DNA from 3 places in the Geobacillus sp. LEMMY01 genome. Region 1 is predicted to be linked to each of the others. Evidence: riboswitches for the same ligand, from Rfam matches in the RefSeq annotation. Region 1 holds a riboswitch; each other region holds the start of a gene.

Evidence for each region. Region 1 has a riboswitch for S-adenosylmethionine ahead of B1A75_RS18180 (methionine biosynthesis PLP-dependent protein). Riboswitches for the same ligand answer to the same signal wherever they lie in the genome.
Region 2: it holds a riboswitch for S-adenosylmethionine, as region 1 does, so the genes downstream of both, mtnK (S-methyl-5-thioribose kinase) here and B1A75_RS18180 (methionine biosynthesis PLP-dependent protein) in region 1, are expected to answer to the same signal.
Region 3: it holds a riboswitch for S-adenosylmethionine, as region 1 does, so the genes downstream of both, metK (methionine adenosyltransferase) here and B1A75_RS18180 (methionine biosynthesis PLP-dependent protein) in region 1, are expected to answer to the same signal.

What each region holds. Positions count from the first base shown of each region.
Region 1 is NZ_MVKA01000052.1:11,941-16,069, forward strand. Features, by position in the region: gene metC (cystathionine beta-lyase) at 1-1,094, opposite strand, end outside; gene B1A75_RS18180 (methionine biosynthesis PLP-dependent protein) at 1,098-2,201, opposite strand; SAM riboswitch class I at 2,403-2,513, opposite strand; gene B1A75_RS18185 (alpha/beta hydrolase) at 2,937-3,665, shown strand; gene B1A75_RS18190 (YjcG family protein) at 3,768-4,129, shown strand, end outside.
Region 2 is NZ_MVKA01000007.1:87,093-91,221, forward strand. Features, by position in the region: gene B1A75_RS05140 (pyridoxal phosphate-dependent aminotransferase) at 1-972, opposite strand, end outside; gene B1A75_RS05145 (carbon-nitrogen family hydrolase) at 1,070-1,882, shown strand; SAM riboswitch class I at 1,977-2,145, shown strand; gene mtnK (S-methyl-5-thioribose kinase) at 2,285-3,475, shown strand; gene mtnA (S-methyl-5-thioribose-1-phosphate isomerase) at 3,557-4,129, shown strand, end outside.
Region 3 is NZ_MVKA01000011.1:83,035-87,163, reverse strand. Features, by position in the region: gene pckA (phosphoenolpyruvate carboxykinase (ATP)) at 1-1,236, opposite strand, end outside; SAM riboswitch class I at 1,455-1,569, shown strand; gene metK (methionine adenosyltransferase) at 1,699-2,910, shown strand; gene B1A75_RS07420 (gamma carbonic anhydrase) at 2,933-3,481, opposite strand; gene B1A75_RS07415 (tetraprenyl-beta-curcumene synthase family protein) at 3,642-4,129, shown strand, end outside.

The DNA of each region.
Region 1 (4,129 bases):
CCAACGCTCAACCGCAGCAAGCCGTCGGTAATGCCGCGCCGGAGCCGCTCTTCTTTTGGCATAGCGGCATGCGACATTTTCGCTGGGTACGATAAAATCGACTCGACCGCCCCAAGGCTGACAGCAAACACCGGCAGGCGGACGTTTCGGACGAACGTCCGAGCCGCTTCTTCATCGGCTAAGCGGAACGACAGCACAGCGCCAAACCCGGCCGCCTGATGGCGCTGGATGTCATGGCCTGGGTGGTTATCCAGCCCCGGATAATACACTTCTTCGACCTTTGGATGACAAGCCAAATACTTGGCGATGGCGGCCGCTGATTCAGACGACTGCTTCAGCCGAACGTGGAGCGTTTTTAATCCCCGCAGCACAAGCCACGCATCTTGGACGCCAAGGACAGCACCAAACGCGTTTTGAAGTTTGTACAACTCTTTTCCCAATTCTTCATCTTTCACCACCGCCAATCCTGCGACGACGTCGCTATGGCCGGCTAAAAATTTCGTGGCGCTGTGAAGGACAATATCGACGCCAAGGTCAAGCGGCCGCTGCAGCGCCGGCGTCATGAACGTGTTGTCAAGGAACGTCAAACAGCCATGCGCCTTCGCCAACTTGACGACGCCTTGAATATCGGTCACTTTTAACAGCGGATTGGACGGCGTTTCCATATAAATGACTTTCGTGTTCGGCCGGATGTTTTCGGCGACGGCGCGCAAATCGGTCATATCGACAAACGTATATTCAATGCCAAAGCGGCCGAGCACCTCCGTAATCATCCGGTACGTGCCGCCGTAGACGTCTTCGGTCACGAGCACGTGGTCGCCTTTTGAGAGAAGCAAAAACGCCGTTGAAATAGCCGCCATGCCAGAGGCGAACGCAAACCCGCGCACGCCGCCTTCTAACGCCGCGATCGTTTCCTCGAGCGCCTCGCGCGTCGGGTTGCCGGAGCGGCTGTAGTCGTATTTGCCGAATAAATCGAAATCGAACTGATGGAACGTGGAGGCGTGCTGGATCGGCACGCTCACCGCCCCCGTCTCGCGGTCGACTTTCCATTCGTTATGGAGCAGTTTCGTCGAAAACGCCCATTCCCGTTCCATCGCTTACACCTCTTTCATGTTTTTCAATGCCTGCGCCAAGTCGGCGATCAAATCGTCAGCGTGCTCAATGCCGACCGAGAAACGGAGCAGCCGGTTGCAAACACCGTTTTGGATGCGGATTTCCTCAGGAATGTCCGCATGCGTCTGCGTCGCCGGGTACGTGATGAAGCTTTCGACTCCGCCCAGGCTTTCCGCGAACGTAATGAGGCGCAAGCTTTTTAAAAACCCGTTCACCCACTTTTCATCGGCAATCCGGAACGACAGCATCCCGCCTCTTCCCGGATACAACACATCGGTGACATCTTCATGTTCGCGCAAAAAGGCGCTGATGCGCTTGGCGTTTTCTTCATGTTGGCGCATCCGCAGCGCCAGCGTTTTCATCCCGCGAATCAACAGCCACGAATCAAACGGCGACAAAACCGCGCCGATGGCGTTCTGATACTCGGCCAGGCGTTGACAGAGCTCCTCGCCCTTGGCGACGACAAGGCCAGCCAAGACGTCGTTATGGCCGCCTAAATATTTCGTGGCGCTGTGGATGACAATATCGGCGCCTTGTTCGATCGGGCGTTGAAGCACCGGTGTATAAAACGTGTTGTCAACGATCAACAAAAGCCCGTGCCGCTTGGCGAGCTCGGAGACGGCGCGGATATCGGTCTCATGCATAAGCGGGTTCGTCGGTGTTTCCAAGAAAATCGCTTTCGTTTTTTCGGTGATACACGCTTCCACCGCAGCGAGATCGGTAAAATCGACGTAATGGAACCCAAGACCGTACTTGCGCCAGCCGCGCTCAAACAGGCGGTACGTGCCGCCGTAAAGGTCGGCCGATACGAGAAACTCGTCTCCGCTCTCAAACAAGGCGAGCACCGTCTGAATGGCGGCCATGCCGGAGCTGAACGCATAACCTTGGTCGCCGCCTTCCAGTCTCGCGATCGCTTCTTCGACGATTTTGCGCGTCGGGTTGCCGGTGCGGATGTAGTCAAACCCGGTCGACTCTCCGATGCCGGCATGACGGTAGGCGGTGGAAAAATAAACCGGCGGGTTGACCGTCCCCGTCACCGTTTCGCTCCGGTTGCCAATTTGCGCTAACAACGTCTCCAGTTTCTTCATCTCATCTCTCTCCTTCTGCTGAAAATTCCATCATGGATCAACGGCCGACCACTTGACGCCAAACGAAGCGCCGCTGTCTGTCGGGCAACGGCCGAGCGCCTTGGTCCTAGACCGCCTCGCGGTTGATGGGAGCGGCCGCTTGAGTAAATAAAAAAAGTCTTCTAAGAAGAAGACTTTTCCATACACACATGGTCATGCTTCTTCTTATCTGCCGAATTGAATGCTCAATTCGCTGGATTTAGCACCTGGCCGCCGGGCGGCTGGTTGCTGAAGCTTCATTGGGCCAGTTCCCTCCACTTCTCTTGATAAGAATGAGACGCGTATTCAATTTTTCTAATTTAGTGAACACCCACCACCTACACTTCGCTTAGAGGCGGGGGCTTCAAGCGACTTGTGCGCGTTCGCTGAACAGTAAGCCACACACAAGACCCCTTTACGCTTCCCTTCGTTCCGAAGGTGTCCGTTCTAACCATATATTATCATATCAGCTGGCTGGTCGCCAACCGAAATTCATCTCCCGCTTATCGCTGGGCTGCGCCCTTCACGCGCTTGAAGCGGGAGTCTTTTTCGGAATTATGATAAAAAATGTAGCGCATTCCCCCCGTTTTTGCAAGCCATTTTTTTGTCAATGGCACGATTCGGCAAATTCGCAAAAAATTCGAGCCCTTCGTTAACATCTTTTGGCGCAAATATGTTACAATAACAGATGAACTTACGCTTTCATGGAGGATGGTCATGGCGACAGCAACAGGAACGATGCGTGACTACAAGTTGTACAGCGGAGAGCTGCAAGAAGAAATCGAACTGCTCGTCTACTTGCCAAGCAATTTTTCGCCGCTTTACAAATATTCTTTATTAATCGCGCAAGACGGCAAAGATTATTTTATGTATGGAAAAATGAAAACCGTCATCGAAACGCTGATGGAAGAAAGAACGATCGACCGGACGATCGTCGTCGGCATCCCGTATCGGAACGTCAACGACCGCTACGAGAAATACCACCCGGAAGGCCGAAAACACGAAGCGTACCTTCGTTTTTTAGCCCATGAACTCGTCCCGTTTTTGGACCGTGAACTGCCGACATACCAAATGGGCAAAGGCCGGGCGCTGATCGGCGATTCGCTCGGCGGAACGGTGTCGCTTCTAGCCGGGTTGTTGTATCCGCATACATTCGGGAAAATCGCCATGCAGTCCCCCTATATCGATGACTCGGTATTGGCGCGCATCCGCTCATTCCGCGATCCATCGCTCCTTTCGCTTTACCATTCTGTTGGCACAGAGGAAACAGCGGTGAAAACGACGGATGGCCATGTGCGCGATTTTATCACCCCAAATCGAATGGCGCGGGACTTGTTTATGGAAAAACGGTTTGCTTATACGTACCATGAGTTCGAAGGCGGCCATGCGTGGACGTATTGGCAGCCGGATGTCCCCCGAGCCGTAGCCGCTGTTTTATCGTTATAGGCAAAAACGGGGCAACTTCAAGGTTGGGATGTCGAGCCGCCGCATCCATTCCATGCGCTGCCTGCGCGCGGAAAAAGAAAGGGTTCAAGGAGGGAAAACAAAATGAAGTACGGCATTGTGATCTTTCCGCCAAAACGGATTCAAGACTTCGCCAACTCGTACCGGAAACGGTACGACAGCCATTACGCCCTCATCCCGCCGCATATTACGCTGAAATACCCATTTGAAGCGGATGAGGAGCAAATGAAAGAAATGACGAAAGAGCTGCGCCGCATTGCGGCGGAAACACCTCCCATTCCGATCAAAGTGACGAAATTCAGCTCGTTTTACCCGACAAGCAACATCATTTATTTAAAGGTGGAGCCAAACGACGTGCTCGAGCGCCTTCACGAACAACTGCACAGCGGCTTGTTTGCCGGAAAGCCGGAGTTTGTGTTCGTGCCTCACATTACGATCGGCCGCGA
Region 2 (4,129 bases), on a different contig from region 1:
CCCGGATGGCGCCGGCGCTTCCCAGCCGATCTCGCAGAGCGCAGCGATGAACGCATTGCGGCGCGCCTCATACAATGCGACCAGCTCCGTGACACAATCTTGCGGACCAAGGAGCGCAGCAGCGGCCGCTTCCTGGATGGCGCCGAACAAGCTGACATACAAATGATCCTGAAGCAGCTCAAGCGCCCGAATGATCCGCTCGTTGCCGACGGCAAACGCCACACGCCAGCCGGCCATATTGTATGTTTTCGAAAACGTATAAATTTCGACGCCGACGTCTTTCGCCCCATCGACTTCCAGGAAGCTGACCGGTTTCCGGCCGTCAAAGCCGATCGCCCCATAAGCGAAATCGTGCACGACGGCAATGCCGTACTTGGCGGCAAACGCCACCGTCTCCGCGAAAAATTCCTTTGTCGCCGTCGCGCCGGTCGGATTGTTCGGATAGTTTAAAAACATGAGCTTCGCTCGGTCGGCCACTGCCGCCGGAATGGCTTCATAGTCCGGCAAAAAACCGTTTTCCGCAACAAGCGGCATCATTTCCATCCGCGCGCGGGCAAGCGCGATCCCCGACCAATAGTCCGGATAGCCCGGATCCGGGACAAGCACCACATCGCCCGGGTTGACGAGGCAAAGCGGCAGCTCGACAAGCCCGGCCTTGCCGCCGAACAAAATGGCGACTTCGCGGTCTGGATCGATGTTCACCCCGTATTCACGCGCGTAAAACGCGGCGATGGCTTCTTTCAAAAAGAAGTAGCCTTGAAACGGCGAATATTTATGATATTTCGGATTGGCCGCCGCCCGCTGCATCGCCTCAACGATATGCTTTGGCGTCGGCTGATCCGGGTTGCCTTGCCCTAAATTGATCACGTCGCATCCGGCCTTGATTTTCTCCCCGACTTTCGCGACAAGCGAGGCGAAAAATTGCTTCGGCAACTGCTCAAGCAGCTCGGAAAAAGGAATTTCGATCGTCATCGCCCACACCTTCTTAAAAAATTCTTGAAATTCTAGTGCAACATCATATATCGTAAAAAGCAAAATGTAAAGCAAAATTTTTTCGAGGTGAAAACTCATGACGATCCGCATCGCCTGCCTTCAGCTTGACATTGCGTTTGGCGACCCGAACGAAAACGAACGGCGCGCGGAAAGCGCCATTGAATCGGCCGTCAAGGACGGCGCGAATATCATCGTGCTGCCGGAATTATGGACGACCGGCTACGATTTGACGCGCCTAGATGAGATTGCCGACGAAGGCGCCGAACGGGCGAAAGCGTTCGCCTCCCGCCTAGCGCAAGCACACAGCATCCATCTCGTCGCCGGCTCGGTCGCTAAAAAAACAACAACCGGCGTGACGAACACGATGATCGTAGCTGACCGGAGCGGTCAAATCGTCAGTGAATATAGCAAACTCCATCTGTTCCAATTGATGGATGAACATTTGTATTTGCAGCCGGGAAGCAGCTTAGGCTTGTTTTCGCTCGACGGGCTTTCATGCGCCGGGGTCATTTGCTATGATATCCGCTTTCCGGAGTGGATTCGCGCCCATGTTTTGGCTGGGGCGGAAGTGCTTTTTGTCGTCGCCGAATGGCCGCTTCCCCGCCTGCACCATTGGCGGACGCTCCTGATGGCGCGGGCGATTGAAAACCAATGCTACGTCATCGCCTGCAACCGGGCGGGGCGCGACCCGAACAACGTGTTCGCCGGCCATTCGCTCATCATCGACCCATGGGGCGAAGTGATCGCCGAGGCGGATGAGAAGCCTGGCATTGTCGCGGCGGACATTGATCCTGCACTCGTTGCGGACGTCCGTACGCGCATCCCGGTGTTTGCCGACCGCCGGCCGCATGACTACGAAGCGGCAAAAAAATTTTTCAAAACGTATTGACAATCGATTGATCGACCATGTATCATTCGAATCAAACAACCAAACGATTGATAACATCGTGAAAATTGCAAAAACTGAATACGAGAAATCGGTACTCTTATCAAGAGTTGGCTGAGGGAATTGGCCCAATGAAGCCCAGCAACCGACCGTAATACTATCGTGAGATAGGGCGCACGCCAAGGGCGGCGCCGGAAGCGTCATGCTTCCGCAGGGCACGGTGCTAAGTCCAACAGAAAGACCGATGTCTTTCTGAAAGATAAGAGGCGCGAAGAACGAATGAATCTTCAAGCCTCTTTCCGTATGCGAAAGAGGCTTTTTCATTTGCCGGAAACGCCGAGTTTTTAGCGCGCGTCAGAACCGGCATTTGAAAACGAGCGAAATGAAAAAAGGGGGAACAAGGAAATGACCACTGTTCAAACATCGGTTTACGAACCGCTGACCGAACCGAAGGCGGTGGCGCTCGCTGTCCGCCTCGGCTTATTCCGCGACGGGGCGCCGCTTGCATGCCGCGAGATCGGCGACGGGAACTTGAACCTTGTCTTTCATATCGTCGATCAAGAAACGAAACAAGGCGTCATCATCAAACAAGCGTTGCCGTACGCCAAAGTTGTCGGCGAAAGCTGGCCGCTCACGTTAAAGCGCGCCGTCATTGAAAGCAACGCGCTGCGCACGTTTGCGAGCTACGTGCCGCAATACGTGCCGAAAGTCTACTATTCTGACGAATCGCTCGCCATTACGGTGATGGAAGACTTATCCCGTTTGCAAATCGCCCGCAAAGGGCTGATCGAAGGGAAAACGTATCCGCTTTTGTCCCAGCATATCGGCGAGTTTGTCGCCAAAACGGCGTTTTATACGTCTGACTTCGGCATGAACCAGCAAGAGAAAAAGAAATTGGCGCAAAGCTTCGTCAATCCGGAACTGTGCAAAATTACCGAAGACCTCGTCTTCACCGACCCGTTTTTTGACCATGAAACGAACAACTTTGAAGACGAATTGCGCCCAGACGTTGAAGCGCTTTGGCGCGATGACCGCCTCCACCTAGAAGCAGCAAAGCTGAAGCGCAAGTTTTTAACCGAAGCCGATGTGCTCTTGCATGGCGATTTGCATACCGGCAGCATTTTCGCCAGCGATGACGAAACGAAAGTGATCGACCCGGAATTCGCCTTTTACGGTCCGATCGGGTTTGACCTTGGCCAATTTTTCGCCAATTTGCTGTTAAATGCGTTGTCCCGCCCTGAATTAGAGCGCCAACCGCTCTTTGACCACATCAACCGGACATGGGACGTCTTTGCGTCCGTGTTCTCAAACCTTTGGCGCACCGAGAGCGTGGAAACGTACGCCGCGACGCCGGGCTTGCTCGAGGACGTGCTTCGGCACGCGTTCATCGACGCCGTCGGCTTTGCCGGCTGCGAAGTCATCCGCCGGACGATCGGCCTCGCCCACGTCGCCGACCTTGACGGCATTGAGCAAAAAGAGGTGCGCCTTGCTGCCAAGCGGCATGCGCTCCGCCTCGGCCGCCGCTTGATCGTAGAGCGGGCTGAATTGACGGGAACAGACGGCTTCCGCCGGCTGTTTGCCGAAACGGAACGATAATGACATACAATCGTCCGGGTCTCGATGCAAGATGCGCGGCGCTGACCCGGACAAACCAAAAAAAGAGAAAGGAAGATGGCGATGAGCACCTTTGCCATCCCACGCTCCGTTGAATGGCGCGAGACACATGTGACGATTTTAAACCAACAAAAGCTTCCGTCCATCATCGAATATATCGACTTGCACACTCTGGAAGACGTCTATGAGGCGATTGCCACGCTGAAAGTGCGCGGCGCGCCGGCGATCGGCATCACCGCCGCCTATGGCCTGGCGCTTGCCGCTTTAAGCTATGACACCGAATCGCTCGATGAATTCCGCCGCCGCTTGAAACGAGATCGTGACTACCTAGCCAGCGCCCGGCCGACCGCCGTCAACTTGTTTTGGGCGCTCGATCGGCTCGTCACCGTTGCGGCCGACGCCCTTTCCGTCAACGAGGCAAAAACGGCGCTCATCCATAAGGCGATCCGCATTCAAGTGGAAGATGAGGATGTGTGCCGCCGCATCGGCGAATACGCGTTGTCGCTCTTTCGTCCGGGCGATCGGGTGATGACGATCTGCAACGCCGGCTCGATCGCCACCGCCCGCTACGGAACGGCGCTCGCCCCGTTTTATTTGGCGAAAGAAAAAGGAATTGAACTATCCGTTTACGCTCTC
Region 3 (4,129 bases), on a different contig from region 1:
TTGCCCGAGCATTTCCGCGTATTCGACGGCCGGGCGCGGCAAAAACGGTGCGCCAAAGCATGTCGAGAACGTCGCTTCCGGTTCGGTGACGCCGCGTTCGGTGCCGGCGAGTTTGCTTGTGTAGCCGCTTAAGAAATGGTACATCGCTTGTTCGCGCGTCAGCTTGCTGATCGGCGGCAGGACGCCGAACGCATCAGCCGTCAAAAACACGATCGTGGACGGGTGGCCGGCGACGCTCGGGTCGATGATGTTTTGGATCGCTTGAAGCGGGTAGGCGGCGCGCGTGTTTTCCGTCAGCGTGCCGTCGTCGTAATTGGGCACCCGCGTCGCGTCATCGAGAACGACGTTTTCGAGCACCGCGCCGAAACCGATGGCGTCAAAAATTTGCGGCTCTTTCTCGCGCGACAAGTTGATGCATTTCGCATAGCAGCCGCCTTCGATGTTGAAAATGCCGCGGCTTGACCAGCCGTGTTCATCATCGCCGATCAAGCGGCGGTTCGGGTCGGTCGAGAGCGTCGTTTTTCCCGTTCCCGACAAGCCGAAAAAGAGGGCGACGTCGCCTTCCTGGCCGACGTTGGCCGAGCAGTGCATCGGCAGGATGCCTTGTTCCGGCAGCAAATAGTTCATCACCGAGAAAATCGATTTTTTCATTTCGCCGGCATACTCGGTGCCGCCGATCAACACGGTGCGCCGTTCAAACGAGATGATGATGAACGCTTCCGAGCGCGTGCCGTCGACTTTCGGGTCGGCTTTAAAGTTCGGCGCGCAAATCACCGTAAATTGCGGCTCATGCGCGGCGAGCTCCTCGGCGCTCGGCCGGATGAACAGCTGATGGACGAACAAGTTGTGCCAGGCGAATTCGTTGACGACTTGAATCGGCAACCGGTATTTCGGATCGGCGCCGGCAAAGCCTTTAAACACGAACAGTTCATCTTTATTCATTAAATAGTCGAGCACTTTGTCGTACAGTTTATCAAACGTCTCCGGAGACATCGGCTGGTTGACCGCTCCCCAGTCGATCGTTTGCTTCGTTGACGGTTCTTCGACGATGTATTTGTCTTTCGGCGACCGCCCCGTGTACTTGCCGGTTGTCACCGCGACGGCCCCGGTGTGCGTCAGCCGGCCTTCATTCCGCTGCAGCACTTTCTCGACGAGCTCGGCAACGGACAGTTGATGATGCACGTACGGTTTTTGTAGCAATAAATCAAGCTTATTTGTCATGTTTGCGATCCCCATATCCAAAACCTGCCTTCTTTTTGTAATCACTCTTGAAAATAGTATAACACATTTTTATTAATAGTCCATACTAATTGTGTGGGTTTTTCAAACTTTATTTTTCCCATTGTGTTGATTGCCTTGAGGAAAGAATTTTCGCGGCTGGAAATGATAAAAAATGAATTTCTATAGTTGACTTTGCCGATTCCGTTGCGATATGATAAGTCATTGAACGGATACTCTTATCCCGAGCCGGTGGAGGGACAGGCCCGATGAAGCCCAGCAACCGTCACAACTGTACATGTGTGAAATGGTGCTAACCTGTGGCAAGGCGCAGTCCTTGAACGATAAGAGTGAAAGGAAGCAATACGATTGCTCTGACCTTTCCTCAGCCGTTACAGGAAAGGTTTTTTATATTGCGAAGGGAAAAAGGGAAATGAGTTCCGTGTCGCCACATTATGCCAAGAGGAGGAAACAAACCGAATGTCAGCCAAACGCCGCTTGTTTACTTCAGAGTCTGTGACGGAAGGACATCCGGATAAAATTTGCGACCAAATTTCCGACGCCATTTTGGATGCCATTTTGGAAAAAGACCCGAACGCCCGCGTCGCCTGCGAAACGAGCGTCACGACCGGGCTGGTGCTCGTGAGCGGGGAAATCACGACATCAACATACGTGGACATTCCGCGCATCGTCCGCGATACGGTTCGCGAAATCGGCTACACGCGCGCCAAATACGGATTTGACGCCGATACGTGCGCGGTGCTGACGTCGATTGACGAACAATCGCCGGACATTGCGATGGGGGTTGACCGGGCGCTCGAGGCGCGCGAAGGTCAGATGACTGACGAGGAAATTGAAGCGATCGGCGCCGGCGACCAAGGGTTGATGTTTGGGTTCGCTTGCAATGAGACGGAAGAATTGATGCCGCTGCCGATTTCGCTTGCGCACCGCTTGGCGCGCCGATTGGCGGAAGTGCGCAAAACGGACGTCTTGCCGTACTTGCGGCCGGACGGGAAAACGCAAGTGACGATCGAATACGATGAAAACGGCAAACCGGTGCGCGTCGATACGATCGTCGTTTCCGCGCAGCATCATCCGGAAATTACGCAGGACCAAATCCAACGCGACATTAAAGAACAGGTCATCAAGCCGGTCGTGCCCGCGGAGCTGCTTGATGAGGACACGAAATATTTCATCAACCCGACAGGACGGTTTGTCATCGGCGGTCCGCAAGGGGATGCTGGGTTGACGGGGCGGAAAATCATCGTCGATACGTACGGCGGCTACGCTCGCCACGGCGGTGGCGCGTTCTCGGGCAAAGATCCGACGAAAGTCGACCGCTCGGCGGCGTATGCGGCCCGCTATGTCGCGAAAAACATCGTCGCGGCAGGACTGGCCGACAAATGCGAAGTGCAGCTTGCCTACGCGATCGGCGTCGCCCGCCCAGTTTCGATTTCGATCGATACGTTCGGCACCGGCAAAGTGTCGGAAGACATTTTGATTGAGGTCGTGCGCAACAACTTCGATCTCCGCCCGGCGGGCATCATCAAAATGCTCGACCTTCGCCGCCCGATTTACAAACAGACGGCTGCTTACGGCCATTTTGGGCGTACGGACATCGACCTGCCGTGGGAGCGCACCGACAAAGCCGCCTTGTTGAAAGAACAAGCGCTGGCGTTGGCGGACAAGTGATGAAAGAAAAAGAGCTGCCTGATCACGGCAGCTCTTTTTTGTTGGCGCACGATGTCCGCTGTTGCTGCAGCGCTTTGTAATACTGCCCTTTCTCAACATATTCGCGGCGGATGCGCTCCATTTCGCGGATGTCGTCTTCGGTCAGCTCGCGGACGACTTTCGCCGGCCGGCCGAGGGCGAGTGTGTTCGGCGGAATTTTTTTGCCCGGCGGCACTAAACTGCCGGCGCCAATAAACGCGCCTTCCCCGATTTCCGCGCGGTCCAAAATGATCGAGCCCATGCCGATGAGCGCGTTTTTGCGGATGATGGCGCTGTGCAAAATGACTTGGTGGCCGATTGTTACGCCGTCTTCAATGATAAGCGGATTGTGTGGACTTTGATGCAAAATTGAGTTATCTTGAATATTGACCCGGTTGCCAATCACCGTTGGCGCCACATCGCCGCGAATGACGGTGCCAAACCAAATGCTCGTCTCTTCGCCGATCACGACATCGCCGGTGATCGTCACATAGTCGGCGATAAAGGCGGAGGCGGCAATTTGCGGCGTTTTGCCTTTGTATGGGTAAATCATCGCTTTCGTTCCTTTCTTAATGTAAAATAGTCCGCTCACTTTTATTTTACAAAGTAAGGATCGTAAATGAAAGAGAACAGCAGCTGGATTCGTTTGCCCTGGTGATGGGGATGGCAATACTAGGAGACAAGAGCATCGTTTTTGCCCCGAGGTGAGCTGATTGAAAATTCCGACGCATCCAATCGCATTGATGAAAATGGTGTATCGTGACGTGCTTCCGCTTGTCCATCGCGAGCTTGCCTATTGGCGGCAGCGGGCGGAGCGCATCCCTGACCCCGAGCTGCGGCGCCAAGCGCTCGCGAGCATCGCTTCGAAAACGTTCCATTGCGAAGGCGGCTCCATTTTGGCGCTCTTGGCCGGAGAAAACATGGAGGCCTGCATCCGCTTTATCGTTGCTTACCAGACGATCAGCGATTATTTGGATAATTTGTGCGACCGCAGCACCTCGCTCGATCCGCTCGACTTTCGCGCCTTGCACGATTCGATGCCGGACGCCTTGACGATCGGCGCGGAGCCGTCGAACTATTACCGCCATCGCCGTGAACAGGAAGACGGCGGCTATTTGCCGGCGCTCGTCCGCACGTGCCAAGAGGTGCTCGAGACGGCGCGCCATTATGAGACGATCGCCCCGTTTTTGCATGAATTGGC